DNA from 2 places in the Noviherbaspirillum sp. genome. Region 2 is predicted to be linked to the other one. Evidence: predicted binding sites of a transcription regulator. Region 2 holds the regulator's gene; the other holds the start of a gene.
What was found. Region 2 encodes LexA, which represses DNA repair genes until DNA is damaged. Its sites were predicted from a motif close to ACTGTATNNNNATACAGT; they were not measured.

Region 1 (14,835 bases), on a different contig from region 2:
TCCGGTCGCCGGGATTTTCGAACACGGTCATTTTGCGGAAGGTGCCGACGTGGTCGACACCCGCATTTGTGCGCGAATCGGAGAGAAAAACCAGGCCTGCATCGAGGCGCATGGCGACACAATAAGTCATGATCGCGAAGTAGGAGGCGCAAAACCCGGATTTTACAGGAAGCGTACTGTGCTCATGCGTATTGGAAATACTTCGACAACATGTTTCAGCTTGCTGTGCTGATCGGCAACACATCCACTTCAACGGTCAGGGATTCGACGCCGCCGCCATGCCGCACGCCGCGGATGGGTGCGGCCGAGTCATAGTCGCGGCCGATTGCAAGCCGGCACAGCGAATCACCTGCAAATTGAGCATGGGTGACATCGACGCTCACCCAACCGGAGAAGCCGGGCTCGTCGACCCAGACATCGACCCAGGCATGGCTTTCCGCATGCGCCGTGTTCTGCGGATCGATGTAGCCGGAGACATACCGCGCAGGGATGCCTTGTACGTGGCAGCAGGCGAGAAACAGGTGCGCGTAATCCTGGCAGACGCCCTGGCCGAGATCGAGCGCATCCGCAGCGGTGCTGGTGACGGCGGTTGCACCGGTGCGGTAATCGACCGTGCCACGGATGGCTTCCGCAAGGGTGATCAGCGCATTGCTGCCTGCGCCTTGCGGCAGGTAACGCATCGCAAAGTCGGCAACGGCAGGCGTGGCTTCAGTAAGCCGGGTCGGCACGGTGAATACCAGCGGTGACAGCGTCGTGTCCGCTGTCAGTCTTCCGCGGTCGAGCGGCCTGACATCGACGACGCCCTGGACGACGATGCGCACTTCGTTATGGGTGCCGTTGATGGTGAGCATATGGCTGAGATTGCCGAACGCATCGATGAATTCATGCCGCTGCCCCGGCGTGGAAATGTGCCAGGACAGCGTGCGCTGATGCGCTTCCCTGCGCGGTGACAGGCGCAGTTGCTGGATCGTGTACGACAGCGGAGCTGTGTAACGGTAGGCCGTTTCATGGCGTATGGAGAGTTGCATAGTGCCTTTATGCCGCCAGCGGAACCAGGAAGTTGCGACTGACGCGGTTGCCGAGCTCGTAGATGCGCTCCAGGAACTGGGTCAGGTAGTCATGCAGACCGCCCGCCAGGATTTCGTCGATGGTGCTGAATGTCAATTCGGCATGGAGTTTTCCGGCGAATCGCTCGGTATCCGACGATACATCATTGCGGATGTTCTTGAGATTTGCCACGACTTCTTCCATGCAGGCGAGCAGCGACCGCGGCATGTCGGGCCGCAGCATCAGCAGTTCCGCCACGCGTTCCGGCGAGATAACGTCACGATACACCTTCCGATAGATCTCGAATGCCGACACCGAACGCAGGATCGCCGCCCAGTAATAAAAATCGATCTCGATGTCCTCGTCCTCGGAAGCGTCTTCGGTCGCGCTGTGAAACTTGACGTCCAGAATACGGGCCGTATTGTCCGCGCGTTCGAGGAAGGTGCCGAGGCGAATGAAATAGAAGGCCTCATCCTTCAGCATCGTGCCGATGGTGACGCCGCGGGAGAGATGCGAGCGGTACTTCACCCACTCGAAGAACTGGCTCGGGTCCCGCTCCAGCAACCGGCCGCTGAGGCGGCTCTGCATGTCGAGCCAGGTGGTGTTCTGGGTTTCCCATACCTCCGTCGTCAGCGTGCCGCGCACTGCGCGCGCGTTCTCGCGTGCCTGGGTCAGGCAGGAAGCGATGGATGACGGGTTCTGCGGATCGCGCACCATGAAATCCAGCACGTCCCTTGCGGTCAGCAAGCCATACTTTTCGTCAAACGCCTCATTCAATTCCGATATGCCGAGCATGGCGCGCCATCCCTTTTCGGCTGCTTCGGCGGACTGCGGCATCATGGCCGTCTGCACATTCACATCCAGCATGCGTGCGGTATTTTCGGCACGCTCGGTATAACGGGCCATCCAGTAAAGGTGATCGGCGGTGCGGCTCAACATGTGGTTTCTCCCTTTTATTTTTCGAGCACCCAGGTATCTTTAGTGCCCCCGCCTTGCGAAGAGTTCACGACCAGCGAACCTTCCTTCAGCGCGACCCGCGTCAGTCCGCCGGGGACCATGGAAATCGTTTCGCCGGAGAGTACAAAAGGGCGAAGGTCGATATGCCTTGGCGCAATGCCCGATTCGACGTAAGTGGGGCAGGCGGACAGGGCGAGAGTGGGCTGCGCGATATAGTTGTCCGGCCTGGCCATCACGCGCTGGCGAAAGTTTTCAATCTCCTCCTTGGTCGAGGCCGGGCCGACCAGCATGCCGTAGCCACCCGCGCCGTGGACTTCCTTCACGACCAGTTCCGGCAAATGCGCCAGCGTATATTCCAGGTCCGCCTTCTTGCGGCACTGGTAGGTCGGCACGTTGTTGAGGATGGGTGCTTCGGACAGGTAGAAACGGATCATGTCCGGCACATACGGATATATCGATTTGTCGTCCGCGACGCCGGTGCCGATGGCATTGGCAAGCGTGACGCGGCCGGCGCGATACACCGACAGCAGGCCCGGTACGCCGAGCGACGAATCGGGGCGGAACGCCAGAGGGTCAAGGAAATCGTCGTCGATGCGCCGATAGATGACATCGACGCGTTTCGGGCCTCGGGTCGTGCGCATGTAGACCGCATTGTCGTTGACGAACAGGTCGCTGCCTTCCACCAGTTCCACGCCCATCTGTTGCGCCAGGAACGCATGTTCGAAGTAGGCGGAGTTGTACATGCCCGGCGTCATGACCACCACCGTCGGATCAATGATGCCCACCGGCGCGACCGACCTCAGGTTGTCCAGCAGCATATCGGGATAATGCGCAACCGGCGCTACCTTGTAACGGGCAAACAGTTCCGGGAACAGCCGCATCATCATCTTGCGGTCTTCCAGCATGTAGGACACGCCGGACGGCACCCGCAGATTGTCTTCCAGCACGTAGAACTCGCCCTTGCCAGCCCGGACGATATCGACCCCGGCAATGTGGGCATAGATGTCGGACGCGACCGAAATTCCCTGCATCTCCGGGCGATACTGTGCATTCTTGAAAATCTGTTCCGCCGGAATCACGCCTGCCTTGACGATATTCTGGTCATGGTAGATGTCGTGAATGAACATGTTGAGCGCTTTGACCCGCTGCACCAGCCCGGTTTCGAGCTGCTCCCATTCATTGGCGGGAATGATGCGGGAGATGATGTCGAACGGGATCAGGCGTTCGGTCCCGGCATCGTTGCCGTACACGGCGAACGTAATGCCCACGCGCCGGAAAATCAGGTCCGCTTCGGCACGCTTGCGGGCAATGGTTTCGGGAGATTGTTCAGAAAGCCAGGCTTCGAATTCACGGTAATGCTCGCGGACGGTGGCGGCGCCATCGAGGTACATCTCATCATAGAAATCGGCCATAGCTTCGAAATAAATTGATCTTGGAAAGGTGGTTATCAAGAAATATGCCAGATCGAGATGCACTGATGCTGTGCATGATCAAGGCGTGCGTATGCGCTCTACCAGTGCGTTGGATCGTTCATCCGGCGGCGCCGTCAGGAGACTGACGACCACCATCGCCAGGATGCCGGCAGGCACGCCGAAGATACCCGCGGACACCGGCGCGATATGAAACCATTGGCCGTTTGCCGATCCGCCGAGTGTCGGATGGGTATGCGCCATGTAGTAAATACATACCGCCAGTCCGGTCAGCATGCCAGCTATTGCACCTTGTTGGTTCGCCCGCTTCCAGAAAACGCCCAATACCAGTGCCGGGAACAACATCGAGGCGGCCAGGGAGAACGCGGTGCCGACCATGGATAGAATGTTTCCAGGCTTCAGCGATGCGGCGTAGGCGGCAACCAATGCGACCACGAGGAGCAGCAATTTCGATATGGTGACGCGTTTTTGGCTGGATGCCTTCGGATCGACCACTTTGTAGTAGGTGTCATGTGACAGCGCATTCGAGATCGCCAGGAGCAGTCCATCCGCCGTTGATAGCGCAGCAGCCAATCCGCCTGCCGCGATGAGGCCGGATATGACATAGGGCAGGCCACCGATCTCGGGCGTGGCCAGCACGACCATGTCGCCGTCGATGAAGATTTCCGCCAGTTGCACGACGCCATCCTTGTTGATGTCGGCAATGGCGATCAGCGGATTAACCTTGTCCACGCCGGCCCAGTACGACACCCACGCCGGCAAGGACGAAAAATCCGTTCCCACCAGGGACGTGTACAGATCGTACTTCACCAGTACCGCAAGGGCGGGGATGGTGGTGTACACCAGCATGATGAAAAAAAGCGTCCAGAACACCGATGACCGCGTTTCCTGGACCGACGGTGTCGTATAAAAGCGTGCCAGCAAGTGCGGCAGGCCGGCCGTGCCCATCATCAGGCAAAACACCAGCGCCAGGAAATTGTTGCGCTTGATATCGGAGGCCGCCTCGCTTTCGGCGGCGAACGGCATGGTGTGGGCAACGATGGGCATGGAATGGGTGAGGTTGCTGTTCCGGGCGTCAGTCCATCGTCGTCTTGCCTCCTCGACGCTTCTCGGATAGTTGGCCAGCGCCCGGGCGGCGGCCTTGATTTCGATCAGCGACGCGTTGCTTCTGCGAAGATCATCCAGGTAGCGCTGTGCGGCGATCCGTCCCTGTTCCCAGGATCTGGGCAGTTCCTTCAACCTGGTGTCGTACTCGTCGGCGCGCTGCTTGAACACGGCCCGGATCTCATGCTCTCTCGGGTCGTCGTTGAGCGCTTTTTCCCGATCGCTCAGCTTGGAGAGCGCTGAGCCATAGGCGATCTGGGGTACCGGCATCCCGGTATGTTTGACCGAGAGCCACACGACCGGAATCATGTAGGCAATGAGAATGATGATGTACTGCGCGATCTGGGTCCAGGTAATCGCCCGCATGCCGCCGAGAAAGGAACATACGAGGATGCTTGCCAGGCCAAGGAAGATGCCGACCGAAAAATCGATGCCGGTGAACCTCGAGGTAATCAGTCCCACGCCATAGATCTGTGCCACCACGTAGGTAAAGGAAACGATGATGGTCGCCGAAACGCCCAGCAGGCGCACCAGGTTTCCGTTGCCGCGACCCGCATAGCGCGCCGCCAGGAAATCCGGGATCGTGTACTGGCCGAATTTGCGCAAGTAGGGAGCGATCAGCAGCGCGGCGAGGCAGAAGCCGCCGGTCCAGCCCAGGATATAGGCGAGGCCGTCGAAGCCGTACAGGTACAGGCCGCCTGCAAGGCTGATGAAACTCGCTGCCGATATCCAGTCGGCGGCGGTCGCGATGCCGTTGAAGAAAGCGGGTACGCGGCGACCGGCCACATAATATTCGGATACCTCCGATGTCCGGCTGATAACCCCGATGCCGGCATACAGCACGATTGTGGAGAATAGGAACAGATAGCCGATCCAGACGCGGGGAAATCCTTCCTTTTCAAGGATCGCGACCGATAAAAGAAACAGGATGAAGCCGAATGTGTAGAGTCCGTAGTAGCGGCAGAGCTGCCTGAAGAATGCCTTATTTGCCATTGTCGCTCGCATCTTTCAGCATCTTGTCCAGGTACGGCATGCGCCACGCATAGACGCCGACCAGCAAGACGTAAATGAATATCGTCCCTTGCGCGGCCATGTAGTAGGAAAACGACCAGCCGAAGAGAGAGATATCCGAAAGTTCACGCGCGAAGAAAATGACGCTGAATGTCACTGTGAACCAGATCGATAACAGCACCACGGTTATTCGCCGCGTCCGAACCCAATACGCTTTGCGAGCGGCCAGTTGTGGAACGATGGAAGGGCGGGTCTCCATATCAGCCTATATCCTCGATGACGTCCGGGCGCTGTTCGCTGCGCAGGGAAAGCCTGAACAGGCAGCCCGGGAATTTCGGGTCATGGCTGCGCGGATTATTGAAGATATCCACGGTGGCGCCATGCTGCTGCGCGATCTCGCGCACAATCGATAGGCCAAGACCGCTGCCTTCGGCCTGGTTGCCGAGAATGCGATAAAAGCGTTCGAACACATGCGCCCGCTCGGCATAGGGAATGCCCGGGCCGGTATCCTCAACTTCCAGGGTTGCGATACCACCCCCTTCTCCGGAACCCACCCTGACGGTGACGCTGCCGCCGGCAGGCGTGTACCGAAGCGCGTTGTCGATCAGATTGCTGAGCAATTCACGCAAGGTAAGCGGATTGCCGAGCACCATCACCGGGTAGCCCGGCTGTTCGAAGCCGAGGTCGATTCGATGCGTGAAGGATGCCTGAACCCAATCCTGCACGACATTGCGCGCCAGTTCGGACAACTCCAGCGGCACGAAAGGTTTCGCTTCCGGCGTCTGGTTCTCCGCCCGTGCGAGCGCCAGCAACTGGTTCACCAGCCGCGTTGCCGATTCCGAACTCTTGGAAAGCTGTTCGAGCGAGCGGTGGACCTCATCGTAATTGGTCTGCCGCAGCGCCAGCTCTGACTGCATGCGCATGCCGGCCAGCGGCGTCTTCATCTGATGGGCTGCATCGGCGATGAAGCGCTTCTGCATCTGGATTGTTTGTGAAAGCCTTTCGAGCATGTCGTTCAGCGAGCTGACCAGCGGACTGATCTCTTCCGGTACCTGTCGCGAGTCGATCGGGCTCAGGTCGTCGGGGCGGCGTTCGCGGATGTGCCGCTGCAGCTCTGCCAGCGGTGACAGGCCGCGGCTGAGGGCGAACCAGACCAGTGCCAACGCGATCGGGAGAATGATGAATTGCGGCAGGATCACGCCCTTGATGATTTCGTTCGCATGTTCAACGCGCTTGTCGAGGGTTTCACCAACCTGCACCAACGCCAGGTCGGATTCCGTCTCCGCTTTGCCGTTGCCGCTGCCGCGCGGCTTCAGGTCGATGTAGGTGTACGCGATGCGTACGTCGTTGCCGCGCATGACATCGTTGCGGAAGACCACCGAGCCGGGCAGGGGTTTTTCCTCTTCCGGTGGCGGCATGGGCATATCGCGGTCGCCGTCGATATACTCGCCGCGCTTGCCGATGATCTGAAAATAGATATTGTCCACGTCGTCGGCACGCAGAAGGTCGCGGGATGTGTTGGGCAACAAAGCCACCACTTTGCCGTTTACCTCCTTTACCTGCTGCGCCAGCACGGTAACGGTATCGTCGAGCGCATGGTCGAACGGGTAATTTGCGATGGATTTTGCGACGAGATACGTGATGGCGATGCTCATCGGCCAAAGCAGGAGCAGCGGAACCAGCATCCAGTCGAGAATCTCGCCGAACAGCGAGCGCTGGATCCGCTCCTCCAGTTCTTGCTCGGCCGGATCGAACGGGTCGGCCAGCGTGCCGGCATCGCTTGCGACAGGAACCGTCGCCTGCATGGAGTCGCCATCGCTCATCGTCGCGCTCAGGCCGGGGGGATTGCCTGCTGGCTCTGTTGCTGCGCCTGGCTGTCGGCGAACTTCTCAAGGCAATATCCGAGACCGCGGACGGTTGCAATGCGAACGCCCCCGGTTTCAATCTTTTTACGGAGGCGATGAACGTACACTTCGATTGCATTGTTGCTGACTTCTTCGCCCCATTCGCACAAATGGTCGACCAGTTGTTCCTTCGACACCAGTCGCCCGGTACGCTGCAACAGTACTTCAAGCAGGCCGAGTTCGCGTGCGGACAAATCCAGCATTTGTTCGTGCATGTACGCGATGCGGCCGACTTGATCATAGGAAAGCGGGCCGTGCTTGATGACAGTCGGGCCGCCGCCTGCACCACGCCTGGTCAGTGCACGGACTCGGGCTTCCAGCTCGGACAAGGCAAAGGGCTTCGGCATGTAATCATCCGCGCCCAAGTCGAGCCCTTTGACCCGCTGTTCGATCGAATCGCTGGCGGTCAGGATCAGGACAGGAAGACGAGAATTGCGCGCCCTGAGGCGCCGTAATACTTCCAGTCCGGCCATCTTGGGCAGCCCAAGATCGAGGATAAGCAAATCGAAATCCTGGGTGGACAGGGCCGTGTCGGCTTCCACGCCATTTTTCACGCAATCGGTCGCATAACCGGACTGGCGCAATGAGCGTGTCAGACCATCGGCGAGTACACTGTCGTCTTCCGCAAGCAGGATGCGCATGTTGGCGTAAAGCAATCGAATTAAACTGAGTCTAGTCTATTGTGTTTCATTCATGCCAGCAAGGCAGAAAGAGATGCCGGTACTGTTCAGCTTAGTAAACTTTTCTCGCAAATCGAGAATCTTTGCTTGCATAAATCACTGTTTTTTTATACAGTATTGGTTGTGACGAAAACCGTAGATACGCTAAATTTGCATCGCTTCTGGTTTACGTCTTCCTCTATCCAACCGTCGAAAGAAGGCACTCATGGACGACAAAAAATCCGCCCTTAACTCGGACAAAAGCAAGGCGCTGTCCGCGGCATTGGCACAAATCGAAAAGCAGTTCGGCAAGGGTTCGGTAATGCGCATGGTCGACGGCGCGGTGGCCGAAGAAGTGCAAGTTGTATCCACCGGGTCGCTCGGTCTGGATATTGCGCTGGGCGTCGGTGGCCTGCCGCGCGGACGGGTCGTTGAAATCTATGGTCCTGAATCGTCGGGTAAGACGACCCTGACATTGCAGGCTATCGCGGAAATGCAAAAGCTGGGCGGCACATGCGCGTTTATCGATGCGGAACACGCGCTTGACGTGGTATACGCACAAAAACTCGGCGTCAACTTGTCCGACTTGTTGATCTCCCAGCCGGACACCGGCGAACAAGCCCTCGAAATCACTGATGCGCTGGTGCGCTCGGGCAGCGTCGACATGGTGGTGATCGACTCTGTTGCGGCACTAACCCCGCGCGCCGAAATCGAAGGTGACATGGGCGATTCCCTGCCAGGTTTGCAGGCGCGTTTGATGTCGCAGGCATTGCGCAAGCTGACCGGCAGCATCAACAGAACAAACACCCTGGTGATCTTCATTAACCAGATCCGCATGAAAATCGGTGTGATGTTCGGTAACCCCGAGACTACAACCGGCGGCAATGCATTAAAGTTTTACGCATCCGTGCGTCTGGACATTCGTCGCACCGGCTCGATCAAGTCTGGCGACGAAGTGATCGGCAATGAAACAAAGGTCAAGGTCGTCAAGAACAAGGTTGCACCTCCCTTCAGAGAGGCACACTTTGATATTCTTTATGGCGAAGGCACGTCGCGGGAAGGTGAGATCCTCGACTTGGGATCGGAAGCGAAGATCGTCGAAAAATCCGGTGCGTGGTACAGCTATAACGGCGAGCGGATCGGACAAGGTAAGGATAATGCCCGTACCTATTTAAAAGAGCATCCGGAACTCGCACGCGAAATCGAGAACAAGGTTCGCGCATCGCTTGGCGTCCGGGAGTTGGCTGCAACGGCCAATCAGGCATCTGAATAACTTTTTGAATCCTTTACCGGCGCATCGCCCCTAGAATGCACCGAAGCTGCTTCAAGCATTAACGATTACTTCACGTGAGAAGGGCTCGTGTTTTCGGAAAACCATGGCAAAACTGCAAATGAGTCTGAAAGCGCGAGCCCTGAAGTATTTATCGGCACGGGAACATAGTCGCTTCGAACTGTCACGTAAGCTGGCGCGCTATGCGCAGGAAGGCGATGACATAGAAGCCTTGCTGGACAATCTCGAAGCAGCCAAGTTGCTTTCCGAAGCGCGCTTCTCCGAATCTCTCATTCATCGCCGCGCCAATCGCTTCGGCAACAGCCGTATTCTTTCCGAGTTGCAGAGCCACGGGATAGAAGCGGATGCCCTCGCTGATATCAAGTCGGATCTCGCTGAAAGCGAAGTCGCCCGAGCGCTGGAAGTCTGGCGCAAAAAATTCAACTCACCACCCGTAGATCCCACGGAACGCGCAAAGCAAATACGTTTTCTGCAGCAGCGCGGGTTTTCCCTCACCTCCATCCAGCGTGCCATGCGTCATGCAGGCGAAAGCTCGGATTAATTCGTGCGCTCGTGGTTCTCCACCCACTCCGTTTTGTCATAGTGCAAGCAAATCGTCGCACCTCCAAATGTACCAGCCAGAAATTATTGGTGTGGTTTTAAGCTTTCGACCTGTGCTACACTTCGATGGTTTTTGCAGCGCCGCATGAGCGGCTGTTGCCGTAGAAACTGCGGCAGCGACTCGCAAATGCGGCTTTTTGTTGCCACACCACAGGCATTGGCCGTTATGCCCCTACCTCCGTCGAATTCCCGCCGTGCTCTCAAGCACACTCGCGCAATCCAGGTCGATGCGTTCGCTCGCGACGATGGATTGTGGGATCTTGACGCTCACATTACCGATATCAAAACACGCGAATCCAGGCTCGCATCCGGAGTCAGGCCCGCAGGCGCGCCCGTACACGACCTCTGGCTGCGATTGACCATTGATCTGCAGTTCAACGTCGTCGATGCCCATGCAGTGTCCGACGCAGTTCCTTATCCAGATTATTGCGATACGATCGGTCCGGCCTATAAGAAGCTGATCGGCCTCAACCTGATGAAAGGCTTTCGGGACGGGGTCCGGCAGCGATTGTCCGGGATACAAGGGTGCACACATCTGACGGAACTCACGCAGGTGTTGCCGACCGCAGCCGTTCAGGCGTTCGCCGGCGAGGTTCTTGATACCCGCGACGGTGCCGGTGCCGATAACCAAAACCATAAACCGTTTCAACTCGACCGCTGCCACGCATTGCGCACCGATGGCGCAGCGGTCGCTCAGTACTACCCGCGGTGGGCCGTTAAAGCGGCGACCGCATCCGAACCCACCGGGTCAGAACCCACTTAATCAACCAGTTTGTTTTTTCCATAAGCGTCTGAAGGGAAGCTCGCATGAAGATCCATGAGTATCAGGGCAAAGAAATCCTCCGTAAATACGGAGTGACGGTTCCGCGCGGTATCCCGTGCTTCTCCGTCGATGAGGCGGTCAAGGCGGCCGAAACGCTTGGAGGCCCTGTTTGGGTCGTCAAGGCACAGATTCATGCGGGCGGTCGCGGCAAGGGCGGCGGCGTGAAGGTGGCCAAGTCGCTCGATCAGGTGAAAGAATATGCGTCCGCCATCATGGGCATGCAGCTCGTCACGCATCAGACCGGACCGGAAGGCCAGAAAGTTCGGCGTCTGTTGATCGAAGAAGGCGCGGACATCAAGAAGGAACTGTATGTCAGCATGGTTACCGATCGCCTCAGCCAGCGGGTCGTACTGATGGCATCCAGCGAAGGCGGCATGGATATCGAAGAGGTCGCCGAGAAACATCCGGAACTGATTCACAAGGTCATTATCGATCCGGCGACCGGCCTGACTGATGCCGATGCAGATGCAATCGCCGCCAAGATCGGCGTGCCACAGGGCTCGATCGCCGACGCGCGCAAACAATTGCAGGGCCTGTACACCGCTTACTGGGAAACAGATTCATCGCTGGCGGAAATCAATCCGCTCATCCTTACCGGCGACGGCAAAGTGATCGCGCTCGACGCGAAATTCAACTTCGACTCCAACGCATTGTTCCGTCATCCGGAAATCGTCGAAATGCGTGATCTTGAGGAAGAAGACCCGGCGGAAGTCGAGGCATCAAAGTTCGATCTTGCTTATATTTCGCTCGACGGCAATATCGGTTGCCTTGTGAACGGCGCCGGTCTCGCGATGGCCACCATGGACACGATCAAATTGTTCGGCGGCGAACCCGCCAACTTCCTCGACGTCGGCGGCGGTGCGACAGCGGAGAAAGTCACCGAAGCCTTCAAGATCATGCTGAAGAACCCAGGCCTCAAAGCCATTCTGGTCAACATCTTCGGCGGCATCATGCGCTGCGACGTGATCGCCGAAGGCGTGATCACCGCATCCAAGGCCGTCTCACTGAAGGTGCCGCTGGTGGTGCGCATGAAGGGTACCAACGAAGACCTCGGCAAAAAGATGCTGGCCGATTCCGGTCTGCCGATCATCTCGGCCGACACGATGGAAGAAGCTGCGCAAAAGGTTGTCGCTGCGGCCAACGGAAAATAAAAAATATTGTTGCGGGAAGACGCCGCGCACAGCGCAGGACTGATCCCCAACCGATTCGAAAGAGAATAACCATGTCGATCCTGATCAACAAAGACACGAAAGTCATCACCCAAGGTATTACCGGCAAGACCGGTCAATTCCATACCCGCATGTGCCGTGACTATGCGAATGGAAAGAACTGCTTCGTCGCAGGCGTCAATCCGAAGAAAGCAGGCGAGGATTTCGAAGGCATCCCGATATTTGCCAATGTATCCGAAGCCAAGGCGAAAACCGGCGCCACGGTGTCCGTCATTTACGTACCACCCGCCGGCGCCGCAGCGGCTATCTGGGAAGCGGTCGAAGCCGAACTCGATCTGGCCATCTGTATCACCGAAGGCATTCCAGTCCGTGACATGCTGGCACTGAAGGACCGCATGGCCAAGTCGGGCAGCAAAACATTGCTGCTGGGTCCAAATTGCCCCGGATTGATCACTCCCGATGAAATCAAGATCGGCATCATGCCAGGCCATATTCATATGAAAGGCCGCATCGGCGTTGTGTCACGTTCCGGTACATTGACCTATGAAGCAGTCGGTCAGCTCACGGCGCTCGGCCTTGGCCAGTCGTCCGCGGTCGGTATCGGCGGCGACCCGATCAACGGCCTGAAACACATTGATGTCATGAAGGCGTTCAACGATGATCCCGATACCGACGCTGTCATCATGATCGGCGAGATCGGCGGGCCGGATGAGGCCAACGCGGCGGAGTGGATCAAAGACAACATGAAAAAGCCGGTCGTCGGATTTATCGCTGGCGTCACAGCTCCACCGGGCAAGCGTATGGGCCATGCCGGCGCGCTGATCTCCGGCGGTGCCGATACCGCGGAAGCCAAGCTGGAAATCATGGAGGCCTGCGGCATCAAGGTCACGAAGAATCCGTCCGAAATGGGACGTTTGTTGAAGTCGGTCCTGTAATTACGATCGGTCGCTGACACCCTTGGCGACCAATCGGACTGCATGTCGAAAGCAGTCCCGGTGAATGCAATACGTACAAGGCACAACTTGCGGGGGGCATTAGCTCCCCGTATTATTTCGTCCACAACATTTCGAGGCAAGCATGGATTTTCTACTTAACCTGAACTGGGTCGCTGTCGGCCAGATCATTCTCATCGATATTTTGCTGGGCGGAGACAACGCGATCGTGATCGCCCTAGCGTGCAGAAATTTGCCGCCACACCTCCGTACCAAGGGCATCCTCTGGGGCACGTTCGGTGCAATCGCTATTCGTGTGGTCCTGATCGCATTCGCAGTGACATTGCTGCAGGTTGCTTTCCTTAAAGTTATCGGCGGGCTGCTGTTGCTCTGGATCGGCGTCAAGCTGCTGGCGGATGACGATGGTGGGCATGGAGATATTCAAGCAAGCGACCGGCTGCTGGCTGCTATCAAAACCATCGTGGTTGCCGACCTTGTGATGAGCGTCGATAACGTTATCGCAGTTGCCAGCGCCGCGGAACAGGCTGGCGGCGATCATCAATTTGCGCTGGTTGTCTTCGGCATCCTGATCAGCATCCCGATCATTATCTGGGGTAGTACAATCGTGCTGAAGCTGATGGAGAAGTTCCCGCTCATCATTACCTTCGGTGCCGGTCTGCTCGGATATTTGGCAGGCGGTATGATCGTGACCGATGTGGCGGTAGGGCCATGGGTTAAAGAAAACATGCCCGGTCTCGACATGATAATTCCAGGCACTGATATTCATCTCAGTATTCCAAGCGTAGTTGGCGCGATTCTGGTGATCGCAATTGGGCATTTTCTGGCAAAGCGGCGTGTGCACACTCACGAAGGCACGCATCCGACGCATTAACCTATACCTCTTATCGCTTTGAAATCTGCTGCCCCTATTTTTGCTAGGGGCAGTAGGTCACACATGACCTTCGAACATCGAGCGATGCATAATTCGCTCAATACGACCGTCGAAGTATATGCCCATCAGTTAAATCGAGATTTCACTTACGCGTGTCGCATATCTAGACTTTCTCTGCGTATGTATGTAATCTGGACCGTGAACCGATTCGCGTCTGCCCACAACGTATAATCTGCCGCATGGCAAATAATGTCGGGCTGGAATTCGCTGCTCAAACTCACACTGGACTAGTCCGATCGCACAATGAAGACGCGATCGTGGTCAGTGTCGACTACAATTTCGCCATTCTCGCCGATGGTATGGGCGGCTACAACGCAGGTGAGGTAGCTAGTGGTATGGCAACGAGTGTGTTAAAGCAGTTGCTCGAAACCGGCCTCCAGAGACTGCAGCAACATTCCTCCGACTTCCTTCATAGCCGTAGTAAGCAAGTTCAGCATTTAATGCAGGATTCCATTTTGCAGACGAATGCAGCCATTGTAGATGCTGCTCAAAATGATCCGCAATATCATGGCATGGGGACCACGTTGGTTACTGCACTTTTTGATCGCGATACAGTAACCATTGCACACGTCGGTGACTCCCGTGCATACCGTCTGCGGCGGGGTGAAATGGTACAACTGACACGTGACCACTCGCTATTGCAGGAGCAAATAGATGCCGGCATGATCGCTCCAAACCTAGCGCGCCTCTCTTTAAACAAAAATCTTATTACGCGCGCAGTAGGAATTGGTTGCGAACTTGAGGTAGAAATGCATGAGCATCAAACGGAAACAGGTGACTTGTATTTGTTCTGTTCCGACGGTTTATCAGACCTGCTTGAATCGGACGAGATACGCGATCTCTTGCTAAGAACTGAGTCCCGATTAAATAGTTCTTGTGACTTTCTCATAGAGAGGGCCAATCACTATGGCGGGCAGGACAATATTTCAGTGATTCTTGTGCAAATACTCTCTCAT
Region 2 (14,835 bases):
GCTTTCGGCTCCGATAAATATTCGCCAAGGAAAATGCGAACGTCATCATCCGTAAATTCAACCTTCGCAAGTTCGGCAGCGACCTTGTCAAACATAAGGTTGCTAATTTCGGCAGGACGATTTGTTGCCTTGAGGTCCGGGTCCGTATAGCGACCCGGCAGGTCAATGGAATCCGCCATGAACTGCAGGAATGCTTCGCCAAGTTCCTGGTAGGACGGAGCCCTGAACCCGATCGAATAGGTCATGCATTCACCAATCGCAACGCCGTCGTGCGCATATTGCGGCGGCAAATACAGCATGTCCCCCGGTTCAAGAATGAATTCCTGTTCAGGCTGGAAATTTTTCAATATCTTCAGCGGTAGGTCGTTGATCAAGGAAAGGTCATCCTGGGCGCTGATTTTCCATTGCCGCTTGCCATGGGCTTGCAACAAAAATACGTCGTACGAGTCGAAATGAGGGCCAACGCCGCCGTTGTCGGTTGCATAGCTGATCATCAAGTCGTCCAGCCGCGCGTCGGGAATAAAGCGGAACTGGTTCAGCAAGGCGTTTGCCGACTCTGAATGAAGATTGACGCCTTGAACGAGAAGTGTCCACGCCTTCTGCTTCAGTTTAGGCAAGCGATCAAAGGGACCGTTCTGCAAATGCCATTGATTGTCGACAATCGAAATCAGCCGTGATTCGACGTCGTCTTCCGATGCCAGGTTAAATAATGCGTCGCGCTCGATCAACGGTTCAAATGCGGGGAAGGCCTGACGAATCAAGAGCGGTTTCTTTTGCCAATAATCCTGCAGGAATCGCTGCGGAGACAGGCCGCCGAGTAGTGTGCTTTTTTTCATGTGCGCATTATATAGGCCGGCCGGTACAACGTTCACCGTGCCAGGCACCGACGAATGCTCGTCGTATCAAAAGGTATAATCTTTCGAATACCATGGAAAGGAATCAATATGAAGATTGCCAAGAACACCGTAGTGACGCTCCACTACAAACTCTCAGATGCGCAAGGCAATCTGATTGAGGAGAGCCGCGAGCCGATGGTCTATCTGCACGGCGGATACGAAAACACGCTGCCCAAGATCGAGGAAGCGCTGGAGGGCAAGGACGTAGGCTACGAAACCACCATTCAGGTCGAGCCGGACGATGCGTTTGGCGAATACGACGCTTCGCTTGTCAAGATCGAACCGCGCAATCGCCTTCCGGAACCGCTCGAAGTCGGCATGCAATTCGAGGGTACGCCCGACGGCGCCGATTCTGCCGAAGGTTCTCTGATCTTTACTGTGACGGATATTGCGGACGACAAGGTGGTGTTGGATGGCAATCATCCGCTTGCCGGCATGGCACTGCGCTTTGATTTGAATGTGGCGGAAGTGCGTGCCGCAAGTGACGAAGAAATCGCGCATGAGCATGTGCATGGCGCGCACGGCCATCATCATGATAGCCAGGACGACGAAAGCAGCGACCACTATCGCAGCCGTCCGATTCATTAAAACCTGCGGAATGGAAGCGGCCTACCGCCGCTTCTGCTATTGGCCTGCAGGCATGGCGGATTTCATTCGGCTGGTTGATTTGCTGACGATGAAAAGCGCTGCCTCTGTCGGATCGACATTCACTTTGGTCCATGGCACCCCGGCTTCCAGCACCCCGAGATCGCCGCGCCACCGAATGCTCGGCTTGATTTTTTTGGGCACGCCACTGTGGCCGTGAATGAGCAGTGTCTTTCCCTGAAATCTGGTGCTGTGCGTAAGGATTTGCTTGCGCAATTCCGCAAAGCCATCGTGTTTAGCCGGCCCGCGATTGACTGGCGCGAACGGATTTCCGCTGCTGAATAGCACCACGCCATCCATTTTCCGAAGCGAGGCATAGGTAAATACCCTATGCAGCCACTCGCGATTTGCAACGACGCGATCCTCGAATTCACTATTGCGCCCTGCATCAAGCAAAAAGTGGTTATTGTTTTCGGGTGCATTCACCGTGGCGAACAGGATTCCATTCACTTCCCAGCGTGCATTTTCTCCATAGTTGCGGAATTTCGCCGTTGCTGACTGACGAACCAGCGGAAGGCGCGAGCCGCCGAGCGAAAATTCATCAGTGAAGAATAATTCCCTCAGCCGGTTCAGCCTGCCTATGGCAGCTGACCGGCCATTTGCATGCCTGCAGCCTGTCCAATCACTCCCTGCGAGCGATACGATCACGCCATTCTTGGCGCTGTCCAAAAGCGCTTTGCGTCGCTGATACAGTTCGTCGCTGCAGGGCTCTTCCGATGCCTTGATGCCATTCGCGACTACGAATGCGAGATTGTCGGCATCGGATTCGCTGATCGCCTCCCGCAAATCGGTTTCCTCCGTCATCGTCCGATCGGGATGCGCAACAACGCCGAAGCTAAATGTGTCCGTTGCAGCGGCCGGACCGATCCACAGGGATACGCTGCATGCAAAAAGCCCGAACAAGAAGTGCGCTTTCATCTTATTGATTTTTGGCGAGGCTCTTGAGGCGATAGAGTGCGTCCAGCGCTTCCCTTGGCGACAGGGCATCAGGATCGATGTCCGACAAGGCTTGTGCCAGTTCCGAGACACCATCCTGCGTCGCTGGTTCGTCATCCGCCGGCTCGGTCGACTGCATGCTGCTGGCAAACAGGTCGAACTGCGGCGTGGCCTGTACCGATTGCGCTTCGAGCGCGGCAAGATGCTTGCGAGCGGCCCGAATGACCGATTGCGGCACGCCGGCAAGCTGGGCCACTTGCAGACCGTAGCTCTGCGATGCCGGGCCCGGCTGCACCGCGTGCAGGAACACGATCTTGTCCCTGTGCTCCACCGCGGACAGGTGCACATTGGCGGCGGTCGGATGCGTTTCCGGAAGTTGCGTCAGCTCGAAATAGTGGGTCGCGAAAAGTGTATAGCTGCGGGTGTTTTCTATCAGGTGCCGGGCAATCGCCCACGCCAATGCAAGGCCGTCGAAAGTGGACGTGCCGCGCCCGACTTCATCCATCAGCACGAGGGATTGCGAAGTCGCGCCATTGAGGATGGCTGCGGATTCGGTCATCTCGACCATGAAGGTTGATCGCCCGCCGGCAAGGTCGTCGGCTGCGCCGATGCGCGTGAAGATACGGTCGATCGGCCCGATGGTCGCGCTGGCGGCGGGCACGAAACTCCCGACATAAGCCAGCAAAGTGATCAATGCCACCTGCCGCATATAAGTCGACTTGCCGCCCATGTTTGGTCCGGTGATGAGCAGCAGCTTGCGTTCCTGGTCAAGCCTGCAATCATTTGCGATAAAACGCTCGATCTGATTCTCAACTACCGGATGGCGACCCTGTTCGATGATGAGTGCCGGTTCGGAAACCAGGCTGGGCGGACACCAGTTATTGCGCATGGCGTGGACGGCGAGGGCAACCAGCGTATCGAGTTGCGCCATCGCGGCGGCGATGTCCTGCAGAATGCTGATATGCGGCGCGAGGTCGTTGAGGAGCTTTTCGTACAAAAACTTTTCGCGTGTCAGTGCGCGCTCCTGGGCCGACAAGGCTTTGTCCTCGAACGCCTTCAGCTCGGGCGTGATGTAGCGCTCCGCATTTTTCAGCGTCTGGCGCCGGCGATAGTCGTCCGGCACCTTGGCTGTCTGGCCATGGGTCACTTCGATGTAGAAACCGTGTACCTTGTTGTATTCCACCCGAAGGTTCGCAATTCCCGTCCTGGCGCGCTCCCGGCCTTCCAGCTCCACCAGGAACTGTCCCGCGTTTTCCGACAGGCCGCGCAGCTCATCCAGCTCCGCATCGAAGCCCCGCGCAATCACGCCACCGTCGCGCACCATCGCCGCAGGTTCCGGCGCAATCGCCCGTTCAATCAGGTCCAGGCAATCATGCGGCGTCGCCAGTGCCTGCTGCAACGCTGCGAGCAAAGAAGCATCCGCATCCTTGTTGCAGATTTCCACGCAGTCGCGCAGAGACGGCAATTGCTGCAGTCCGCCTCGCAGGCCTGCCAGGTCGCGTGGCCTGGCCGAAAGGAGGGCGACGCGGGTAGTGATGCGTTCAATGTCCGGCACCTGCGCCAGCGTGGCCGACAAACTGGCGGACGCATCCGTGCGCATGAGTGCATTGATCGCTGCCTGGCGCGCCTTGGCAATCGCTTGGTCACGGCGGGCATGATGCAGCCAATTCCGCAGCAAGCGGGACCCCATGGCCGTGCGGCAGTGGTCCAGCTGGGAAAACAGGGTTGGCGATGTTTGGGAGCCGTCCTGGCCGCGAATGGTTTCGGTCAGTTCCAGGTTGCGCCGGGTCGCCGCATCGAGACCAATGAATTCGTTTTCGGATTCGACGGAAAGGGTTCGGACATGCTGCAGTCCTTTTCCCTGGGTTGATTGCGCGTAGCGGAGGAGGGCGCCACCGGCGCCGATCGCGGCGCTCATCTGATCGGCGCCGAATCCGGACAGGCTCGCGGCGGATAGCTGTTCGCACAGCGCCGTCTCGCCGCTGCGCATATCGAAGTGCCAGCCTGGAACGGCTGTCACTTTACCCGTCACGATATGCTTTTCCATGGCTTGGGCATCATCGGCAATCAGTACTTCCGCCGGTGCGATGCGCTCCAGTTCCTGCTTGACACGATCATCCACCGACCTGGCATCGCCGGAAATTTCCATCAGCTTGAGCGCGCCGCTGGCCATCGATAGCCAGGCGAGGCCGAGAGTCATTGCCTTTCGGTTGGACACCGGGTAAATCGCCAGCAAAGGCCGTTCCGATTTTTCCGGCAACAGGTCGGCATCGGTCAAAGTGCCCGGGGTGATTACCCGAATCACTTTTCGTTCTACCGGCCCCTTGCTGGTCGCCGGATCGCCGATTTGTTCGCAGATCGCTACCGACTCGCCGTACCGAACCAGCTTCGCGAGATATTGTTCGGCCGAATGAAACGGTACGCCTGCCATCTTGATGGGAGAACCGTTGGATGCGCCTCGCTGCGTCAGTGTAATGCCGAGCAGTCGTGCCGCTTTCTCGGCGTCGTCGAAAAACAATTCATAAAAATCGCCCATGCGATAAAACAGCAGCGTGGATGGGTGATCGGCCTTGATGCGCAAGTACTGCTGCATCATCGGCGTGTGCTTCTCGATTGGCTCCTGATAGCGCGGCTGAGCATCACCGGCAGTATCGGTTTGATCCGGCAAGAGAACTGGTTTTGAAGCCATTCCAACCCTTTTGAAGGCGTATTGAATAATCTGCCATTTTAACCGGCGCAGTCATTCATGGAGCACATGTCCCTCTGCGATGGTGGGGCGGTAGGCTGGAATTCAAGGAAGAGGGAACAATGAACTTCTGCACGCACTATGGCGGCAGGAGTTCATTTCATTGGCCCCAGGCGCGAAGGACCACTTCCGCGTTCCCTGTTGCGCCTGCGACTGCCGGGCTGTTAGCGCCCGCGCCCGCCGGATCGATGGGGCGGCGCGGTTTTACCACCCGGCCGGTTACTGGCGCCGGTCTTTGACGGGCCGGCCGGCTTTGCGCCGCCATGGCCGTTGCGGGATGAATTTGCCGGCGCTTTCTGCTGCTGCGGCCGTCTTCCGCCGCCACCGTTGCCGCTACGCAGTTGTATCGGTTGCGGTGTTGCATTCGGATCCGGCTCGAATCCGGCCACGACTTCCTGCGGCAGTGTTCGCTTGATCAGCTTCTCGATATCCTTCAGCAATCCATGTTCATCGACGCAGACCAACGATACCGCTTCGCCGGTCGCTCCTGCACGGCCGGTACGGCCGATCCGGTGCACATAATCTTCAGGCACGTTCGGCAGATCGTAGTTGACCACGTGGGGCAACTGATCGATATCGATCCCTCGTGCGGCAATGTCGGTAGCGACCAGCACCTGCAGACTGCCATCCTTGAATTCCGACAATGCGCGCGTACGGGCGGCCTGGCTTTTGTTGCCATGGATGGCCAGCGCCGAAATGCTTTCCTTGCCGAGTTGCTCCACCAGTTTGTTCGCGCCGTGCTTGGTGCGGGTGAATACCAGTACTTGTGACCATTGCTGCGTCTTGATCAGGTGACTGAGCAGTGGATGCTTGCGGTTGCGGTCCACCGGGTGCACCTTTTGTGCAATCACTTCAACCGTTGAATTGCGGCGCGCCACTTCAATCATTGCCGGCGCATTCAGCAAACCATCGGCAAGGGCCTTGATCTCGTCTGAAAACGTCGCGGAAAACAGCAGATTCTGGCGCTGCTTCGGCAGGGCGGCGAGCACTTTTTTGATGTCGCGGATAAATCCCATGTCGAGCATGCGATCAGCTTCATCGAGAACAAGGATCTCGATCTGCGACAGGTCCACGGTGCCTTGCTGCATGTGGTCCAGCAAACGGCCCGGTGTCGCCACAAGAATATCGACGCCGCGTTTCAGCAGCGTTATTTGAGGATTGATGCCGACACCGCCGAATATCACGGCGGAGTTCAATTTCAGATACTTGCCATAAACACGCACGCTTTCTTCGACTTGCGCGGCAAGCTCGCGTGTCGGCGTAAGGATTAATGCACGTATCGGACGGCGGGCCGCTGCCGGGTTGATGGATTTCGCTGCCAGGCGCTGCAGGATGGGCAGGGTAAATCCTGCGGTCTTGCCGGTTCCGGTCTGTGCGCCGGCGAGCAGATCGCCGCCCGCCAGAACGGCAGGAATGGCCTGGGTCTGAATTGGTGTGGGAATGGTATAGCCTTGTTCGCTGACAGCGCGAACGATATCGTCGGACAAGCCGAGCTGGGTAAAAGACATGAAAACTCAATCAGGAAGTATCGGCCTGTCGCCACTAGAGGCGCCAGTCGCAGGCAAACGGGTTAGGATGCGGAAGGTCGGATAGACAGCGGCAGGGGACTGGTTTGCAATGCCGCGTGCGCGAAGTATAACAGCGCCCGGTCTCCGCCGCTTCGTGGGATGGACGCGGCAAGCCGGGCAGTTGTGAAGCGGGCAGTTTACTTCTTGAATTGAGACAAAACATTCACCATTTGCGCGAACACCTTGGGTGTCGCTGCAATCACTTCGTTCTTGTAAAGGTAGTCGGATTCTCCGGCGAATGTTCCGACGATGCCGCCGGCTTCGGTGACGAGCAGGGAACCCGCCGCCATGTCCCAAGGCTGAAGGCCGCGCTCGAAGAATCCATCGAGCCTGCCTGCCGCGACGTAGGCAAGATCCAGGGCAGCAGCCCCAGGACGGCGCAGGCCCGCGCACTTCTCCGTCATGATCCGAAACATCTTGATGTACTCCTCCAATCCGTCACCATTCCGGAATGGAAATCCGGTACCAAGCAATGCATCCGCCATCTTGTCGCGGCGACTGACGCGAATGCGCTTCTCATTGAGATAGGCGCCGCTGCCCTTTGTTGCCGTGAACAGGTCGTTGCGGGTCGGATCGAAGATCACTGCCTGTGTAATGATGCCGCGCTGCTGAAGCGCAATCGATACGCAGTATTGCGGGAAGCCGTGGATGAAATTCGTAGTGCCGTCAAGCGGATCGATAATCCAGACATTGTCGTTTTCATCATGGAGATTGCTCGATGCGCCGGTTTCTTCGGCAAGGATCGCATGATCCGGATAGGCTGTTTTGAGGACGTCGATGATCGCCTGCTCTGCCGCTTGGTCCACTTCCGTCACGAAATCATTGTGCCCTTTCTGGGTCACCTTGATACGGTCTATGTCGAAGGAGGCGCGATTGATGATCGAAGCGGCACGGCGGGCTGCCTTGACCGCCGTATTGAGCATGGGATGCATAGAGGTTCCGTTAAAATGGCGGCACCGTAGCCTTCTGCCGCACGGAACCGCATATATCGATTAATGAGCGAAGCGGCAACGAAGGCGTGTGCCCCCGACCGCAGATAACGCTATTTTAAATGAACCTGACTCAAACTAGTACCGATCTGTCCGACCGGCTGCGCTTCGTGCTGGTTGAAACCAGTCACCCAGGCAATGTCGGCGCCGCTGCCCGGGCGATAAAGACAATGGGGTTTTCCCGCCTCGTATTGGTCAATCCGCGCTTCGCCGATGTTGCGGAACACGAGGAGGCCATCGCATTTGCAAGTGGCGCGTCGGATGTGCTGAGCGCCGCGAAGGTTGTCGGGTCGATCGAAGAGGCGTTGGACGGGTGCAATTTTGCGGCGGCCTTGAGCGCCAGGCTGCGTGAATTCTCGCCGCCAGTTCTGACGCCGCGCATGCTTGCCAGTCAATTAACTGTCGAATCAGGATTGCAGGCCGCCCTCGTGTTTGGCAATGAGCGCTACGGATTGCCGAATGGCGTTGTTGAAAAATGCAATGCTTTGATCAACATTCCGGCGAATCCGGCATATTCCTCATTGAATCTTGCTCAGGCGGTGCAGGTGCTGGCGTATGAATGCAGCATGGCTGATATCGGAACTGATACCGGCGGGTATCCTGTTTTAGCGTCCTCACCTATTGGCTTTCATGGTCAAGCGGCCAACATTGCGCAAATAGATGGAATGTATGCACACCTTGAAGAGGCACTCATTGCGATCGATTTCCTGGATCCGGATAATCCGAAAAAACTGATGCCGAGGCTGAAGCGTCTATTTTCGAGAACGCAGCTGGAAACGGAAGAAGTCAACATCATCCGCGGCATCGCTACACAGATTTTGCGAACGCGGCCGCGGTAAGGCGATTGTAAAAGCCATTAGCCCCAAGCTCGTAACAAACCAACCGCAAGGCCTTCGAGAGCAAAATCTTCTTGACCGGATGCAACCCGAATTGGCTTGAAGTCAGGATTTTCAGGCAGCAACTCGATCAGCGATCCGGTTTTCTTGTAGCGCTTCACCGTGACCTCATCCCCGAGTCGTGCGACGACGATCTGGCCATTCTTGGCGGAATCCGCCTTTTTGACCGCCAGCAGGTCACCGTCCATGATTCCGATATCGCGCATCGACAGGCCGCGTACCTTGAGCAAGTAATCCGGCTTGGCAGGGAATAGTGAAGGATCCACTGCATATGTTGCTTCGACATGCTCTTGTGCCAGGATCGGAGATCCTGCAGCCACCCGGCCGATTAGCGGCAAACTCAGTTGCATCAGTGAAGCATGGGGAAGGGACATCTGCTGGCCGCCGCGCTTTGGTGCCTCGCCTGTCGCCATGTCGAGCAGGCGGATTCCGCGCGAAGTGCCGGGTGAAATTTCGATTGCCCCTTTGCGCGCCAACGCCTGCAAATGTTCTTCAGCGGCATTGGCAGAACGAAAGCCGAGTTCAGCGGCAATCTCGGCACGGGTAGGTGGGAAACCGGTATTGTCGATGGCTTCCCTGATGAGATTCAAGATCTGTTCTTGGCGTGCAGTAAGTTTAAGCATGGCCGTATTGGCTTCCTGGAAGCGCTGTTTGTAATGACAGCCTGTATTTTTATACAGTACACACCGCTTTGCAAGCAACTTCGCAATTTCATTGAGAATCGGAGCGTTTGCGTTATATAAGGCATTGAATGCATTGAAATTTACCGGATTTCAGGTTATCATCGCCGGCTTTCCTCTTCCCACACTCGTCTTGACGCCGGGGTGGGCGATTATTCAATCTGTCCTAAGGAGATTACATGCGTCATTATGAAATCGTATTTATCGTGCATCCTGATCAAAGCGAGCAAGTGCCCGCAATGATCGAGCGCTACAAAGGTATTGTGACCACACGCGGCGGCAAAGTGCATCGCGTTGAAGACTGGGGCCGTCGCCAGATGGCTTACATGATCCAGAAGCTGGCCAAGGCCCACTATGTTTGCCTCAATATCGAATGCGACAGCGAAACGCTGGCTGAAATCGAAACCGGATTCAAGTTCAATGACGCCGTTCTGCGTCATCTGACAGTCAAGATGAAGAAGGCCGAAACTGCACCTTCGCCGATGATGAAGGCCGTGCAGAAGGAAGATGCTGTCAAGACTCAGCGAGCCGAGGCGCCGGCTGCTTAATTCGCGGCGTATTGCGGTTTGGGGAGCGTGAATCAGCTTTGCCTGGTTGCCACTATTGCCGAGCGCGATGTATTGCGCTACACCCCGGCAGGCATCCCGATCGTGTCGGCAAAACTGCTGCACGATTCGGAACAGGTTGAAGCGGGTGTACCCCGCTCGGTGACGTTTGAGATTTCTGCGCTGGCAGCAGGCGAAATCTCCGGACGGTTCAACCAGGCGGAACTAGGCAAACCTTTTCGGTTCACCGGCTTCCTTGCACGCAAAAACCGCAACAGCAAAAGTCTCGTATTCCATATTGCCGATTTCGAGGCAATCACATAGATCACTAGATACAGGAGCCAATCATGGCATTCGGTAAAAAATTCGATAAAAGCAAGCTCAAGCAAAAGCGCCAGCAGCAAAACCCGCTGTTCAAGCGCAAAAAATTCTGCCGTTTCACCGCAGCGCACGTGGAACAAGTGGATTACAAGGACGTTGATACGCTGAAGGACTTCGTTCAGGAAAACGGCAAGATCATGCCGGCACGCCTGACAGGCACCAAGGCGCATTATCAGCGTCAAGTCGATACGGCCATCAAGCGCGCTCGCTACCTTGCGCTGCTGCCGTACACCGATCTGCACAACGCGTAATTAACGGCTTGAATTAGGAGAAAAACATGCAAGTCATTCTGTTGGAAAAAGTCGTTAATCTCGGCAATCTCGGTGAAGTGGTCCGTGTCAAGGACGGTTACGCCCGCAACTTTCTTATTCCTAAGCGTATGGCCCGCCGTGCGACGGCGGCTGCAGTTGCGGAATTCGAGGCAAAGCGCGCCGATCTCGAAAAAGTCGCAGGCGAGAAACTTGCAGCTGCGCAAGCTCAAGGCGAAAAGCTGAACGGCCTGTCGGTCAAAGTTTCACAAAAGGCCGGCGTTGACGGGCGTTTGTTCGGCTCAGTAACCAACTACGACATCGCTGAAGCGCTGACTAAGCAAGGCTTCCCGGTTGAGAAGGCGCAGATCCGTATGCCGCAGGGCCCATTGAAGGTTGTGGGCGATCATGGCGTGTCAGTTGCTCTTCACACGGATGTGGTTGTTGACGTTACGATCTCGGTGGTTGGCGAGCAGGCTTAATCACTTGCAGTTCAGTAGCAAATGCAAAGAAGCCGGGATTTCCCGGCTTTTTTGTTGACCTTCTGCAAAATATTTCCAATGTTGCAGGTCAGAAAAACTCTTCAATATTCCGCCCCTTCCAACTCTTGGCAGTAGGGCGAGCAGGTATAATTCGCGCCATGAACAACCGCGCCGATCCGCAACTTGAATCCCTTCGTGTACCGCCGCATTCCATCGAGGCAGAACAGTCCGTTCTCGGTGGGCTGCTGCTGGATAACGCCGCGTGGGACCGCATCGCCGACTTTGTGCGCGATGACGATTTTTACCGATACGATCACCGTATTATTTTTCAACACATCGTCAAACTAATCAACAATACCAAGCCGGCGGACGTTATCACCGTGTTTGAGGCACTTGCCAGTTCGGGCAAGGCAGAAGAAGTCGGCGGTTTATCGTATCTGAACGCGCTAGCGCAAAATACGCCATCCGCAGCCAACATCCGTCGCTATGCTGAGATCGTTCGTGACCGCGGCGTTCTACGCAAGCTGATCACGGTTTCGGATGAAATTTCCGGACAGGCTTTCAACCCGCAAGGCAAGGAAGTCAAACAGTTGCTGGATGAAGCGGAATCAAAGATATTTGCCATCGCGGAAGAGGGGGCACGAGGTGCCCAGGGTTTCCAGGAAATCCAGCCGCTGTTGACGCAGGTAGTCGAACGCATCGACGAGCTTTACAACCGCGACAATCAGAACGAAATCACCGGCGTGCCGACCGGATTCGCCGATCTGGATCGCATGACCTCCGGGCTTCAGCCGGGTGACCTGGTCATCGTTGCCGGTCGTCCGTCGATGGGTAAGACGGCCTTCTCCATCAACATTGGCGAGAATGTCGCCATCGAAAGTGGTTTGCCGGTCGCCGTGTTCTCCATGGAGATGGGCGGCACTCAGTTGGCCATGCGCATGCTCGGCTCGGTGGGGCGTCTCGATCAGCACCGGTTGCGGACCGGGCGATTGGTTGATGAAGACTGGCCGCGGCTGACGCATGCGATTCAGAAGATGAACGATGCCCAGTTGTATATCGACGAGACCCCGGCTCTGAGCTCGATCGAATTGCGCGCGCGCTCGCGACGACTGTCACGCCAGTGCGGCAAGCTCGGCCTGATCATCATTGACTACCTGCAGCTGATGTCCGCCAATTCCGCTGGTGAAAACCGTGCGACCGAAATTTCGGAAATTTCACGAAACCTGAAGGGCTTGGCGAAAGAACTTCATTGCCCGGTTATCGCATTGTCACAGCTGAACCGCTCCCTTGAACAGCGGCCCAACAAGCGTCCGGTGATGTCGGATTTGCGGGAGTCGGGCGCTATCGAGCAAGATGCCGACGTGATTCTGTTTATTTACCGGGACGAAGTCTACAACCCGGATTCGCAGGACAAAGGCACAGCCGAAATCATTATCGGTAAGCAGCGTAACGGCCCGATCGGCACTGTGCGCCTGACATTCCTCGGCCAATACACGAAATTCGATAATTACACCGGCGGCCAGGCAATTTTCGGCGGCGAATAGCGATCGTTAGTCCGGCTTCCGACAATGGATGCCTGAGCGGAGAACAGTCGCGGATTAAAGACATATATCAACTAAGAGAGTGCTTCCATGTTTGGACGTTTAATGCCCACCGAGGGCAAATTTTTTGACCTGTTTGTTCAGCACGCCGACCTTTGCGTCAAAGGGGCCAAGGAAATGGTCGCATTGATGACAAACTTCGACGACCTGGAAAATCGAGTGCATGCAATCGAGGGCATCGAAAAACAGGCGGACAAGGTGACCCACACCACGCTGGACATGTTGCACAAGACATTCATCACGCCGTTGGACCGTGACGACATCCACCAGTTGATCACGCGCATGGATGACATCCTGGACTTGCTTGAAGATGCCGCCCAGACTATTTCCCTATATGACATCAAGGCAATCACGCCTGAAGCCAAGCGGCTGGCGGAGCTCTGCCTTGGATGTACTGAGAAGGTAAAAGCCGCGGTCTCGCTTCTGAGCAATATGGACAACTCCAGCCAGATCCTGCTCATCTGCGAGGAGATCGATCGCCTGGAATCGGATGCCGACCATGTGATGCGTGCAGCCATGTCGAAACTGTTCCGGGACGAACCGGACGTGCGCAACCTGATCAAGCTGAAAGCGATTTACGAAATTCTCGAGACCGTGACCGATCGTTGCGAGGACGTTGCCAACATTATTGAAGGCATCATCGTGGAAAATGCGTGATGTGTCTGAACAGGTAGCGCAGACGTGATGCGGAGCGGCCATTGACAGTGATATCAATGGAGGTTATTGGCCGGGAGGTCCGCACATTGTGAATTTGTAAGACTCAAATCAGAATAAGACATTACTCATGAACACCCTCGAGATCAGTATCTACACGCTTGGCTTTCTGATCGCATTGGCCCTGATATTCGACTTCATGAACGGTTTTCATGACGCGGCCAACGCAATTGCAACCGTCGTTTCCACCGGTGTTCTCAAGCCCCAGACGGCAGTGGCGATGGCGGCATTCTTCAACGTAATCGCCATTTTCTTTTTCCAGCTCAAGGTGGCAACGACAGTCGGAAAGGGAACCGTCGATCCGGCTTTCGTCGATCACTATGTCGTGTTCGGCGCGCTGGTCGGCGCAATTTTCTGGAACGTGGTCACGTGGTACTACGGTATTCCTTCGTCGTCGTCCCACGCATTGATCGGCGGTTTGGTCGGCGCCGCTGTCGCGAAGGCAGGCACCGGTGCTTTGATTGCGTCGGGCTTGCTCAAAACCATTTCCTTCATCGTGCTGTCGCCGCTTCTCGGCTTTATCTTCGGCTCGATAATGATGGTGCTGGTGTCATGGATTTTTGTCCGGTCCACGCCGCGCAAGGTGGACAAATGGTTTCGCCGCATGCAGCTGGTGTCGGCGTCGATGTACAGCCTCGGCCATGGCGGTAACGATGCGCAGAAGACCATGGGCATCATCTGGATGCTGTTGATTGCCGCCGGATATAGCACCGCGGACTCGGCGCTGCCTTGGTGGGTGATTATCAGTTGCTACGCGGCTATCGGGCTCGGCACATTGTTCGGAGGCTGGCGAATCGTGAAGACGATGGGACAAAAGATCACGAAACTCAAGCCGGTTGGTGGTTTTTGTGCAGAGACAGGTGGTGCGATTACCTTGTTCCTCGCCACCGGGTTGGGTATTCCGGTATCGACAACCCATACGATCACGGGTGCAATTGTCGGCGTCGGTTCATCCAGGAAAATGTCGGCGGTGCGGTGGGGCGTCGCAGGTAATATCGTCTGGGCATGGGTGCTGACCATTCCTGCATCGGCATTCATTGCAGCGGTGTCATGGTGGATCGGTACACAGTTGTTTTAAGACATACTCTACAGCCACGAGAGCCAACCAACAAAAAAGCCTGCATCGAAATGCAGGCTTTTTCGTTTCACCGGCTCAAGCCAGTTACTCGTCCGTCAAAGCACCTCGCTGGCATGATCGGCCAGGCGCGAACGCTCACCGCGCGCCAGCGTGACATGGCCGCTATGTGACCAGCCCTTGAATCGATCGACCACGTAAGTCAGGCCGCTCGAACCTTCTGTCAGGTATGGCGTATCGATCTGCGCGATATTGCCGAGACAGATGATCTTCGTGCCAGGGCCTGCACGTGTCACAAGCGTCTTGATCTGTTTCGGCGTCAGGTTTTGCGCCTCGTCAATGATCAGGAACTTATTGACGAAGGTCCGGCCACGCATGAAGTTGAGTGACTTGATTTTGATTCGCGAGCGGATCAGGTCCTGCGTCGCCGCAC

Region 1: recA (recombinase RecA) is a predicted target of LexA. The motif match lies at 8,232-8,249, and genes of this name have one in related genera.

Annotation. Positions count from the first base shown of each region.
Region 1 is NZ_DAIUCO010000020.1:591-15,425, reverse strand. It holds gene V7080_RS04095 (peptidase) at 1-130, opposite strand, end outside; gene V7080_RS04090 (transglutaminase family protein) at 216-1,028, opposite strand; gene V7080_RS04085 (alpha-E domain-containing protein) at 1,036-1,986, opposite strand; gene V7080_RS04080 (circularly permuted type 2 ATP-grasp protein) at 2,001-3,416, opposite strand; gene V7080_RS04075 (sodium:solute symporter family protein) at 3,495-5,531, opposite strand; gene V7080_RS04070 (DUF4212 domain-containing protein) at 5,521-5,808, opposite strand; gene V7080_RS04065 (sensor histidine kinase) at 5,810-7,372, opposite strand; gene V7080_RS04060 (response regulator transcription factor) at 7,381-8,094, opposite strand; gene recA (recombinase RecA) at 8,339-9,385, shown strand; gene recX (recombination regulator RecX) at 9,489-9,944, shown strand; gene V7080_RS04045 (DUF2889 domain-containing protein) at 10,170-10,766, shown strand; gene sucC (ADP-forming succinate--CoA ligase subunit beta) at 10,811-11,977, shown strand; gene sucD (succinate--CoA ligase subunit alpha) at 12,049-12,930, shown strand; gene V7080_RS04030 (TerC family protein) at 13,073-13,819, shown strand; gene V7080_RS04025 (Stp1/IreP family PP2C-type Ser/Thr phosphatase) at 14,059-14,835, shown strand, end outside.
Region 2 is NZ_DAIUCO010000082.1:1,825-16,659, reverse strand. It holds gene V7080_RS11580 (cupin domain-containing protein) at 1-836, opposite strand, end outside; gene V7080_RS11575 (FKBP-type peptidyl-prolyl cis-trans isomerase) at 945-1,484, shown strand; gene V7080_RS11570 (hypothetical protein) at 1,521-2,459, opposite strand; gene mutS (DNA mismatch repair protein MutS) at 2,461-5,073, opposite strand; gene V7080_RS11560 (DEAD/DEAH box helicase) at 5,388-6,731, opposite strand; gene V7080_RS11555 (inositol monophosphatase family protein) at 6,929-7,723, opposite strand; gene V7080_RS11550 (RNA methyltransferase) at 7,843-8,619, shown strand; gene lexA (transcriptional repressor LexA) at 8,637-9,299, opposite strand; gene rpsF (30S ribosomal protein S6) at 9,536-9,904, shown strand; gene priB (primosomal replication protein N) at 9,932-10,225, shown strand; gene rpsR (30S ribosomal protein S18) at 10,249-10,533, shown strand; gene rplI (50S ribosomal protein L9) at 10,560-11,012, shown strand; gene V7080_RS11520 (replicative DNA helicase) at 11,171-12,556, shown strand; gene V7080_RS11515 (DUF47 domain-containing protein) at 12,644-13,270, shown strand; gene V7080_RS11510 (inorganic phosphate transporter) at 13,398-14,405, shown strand; gene V7080_RS11505 (PhoH family protein) at 14,501-14,835, opposite strand, start outside.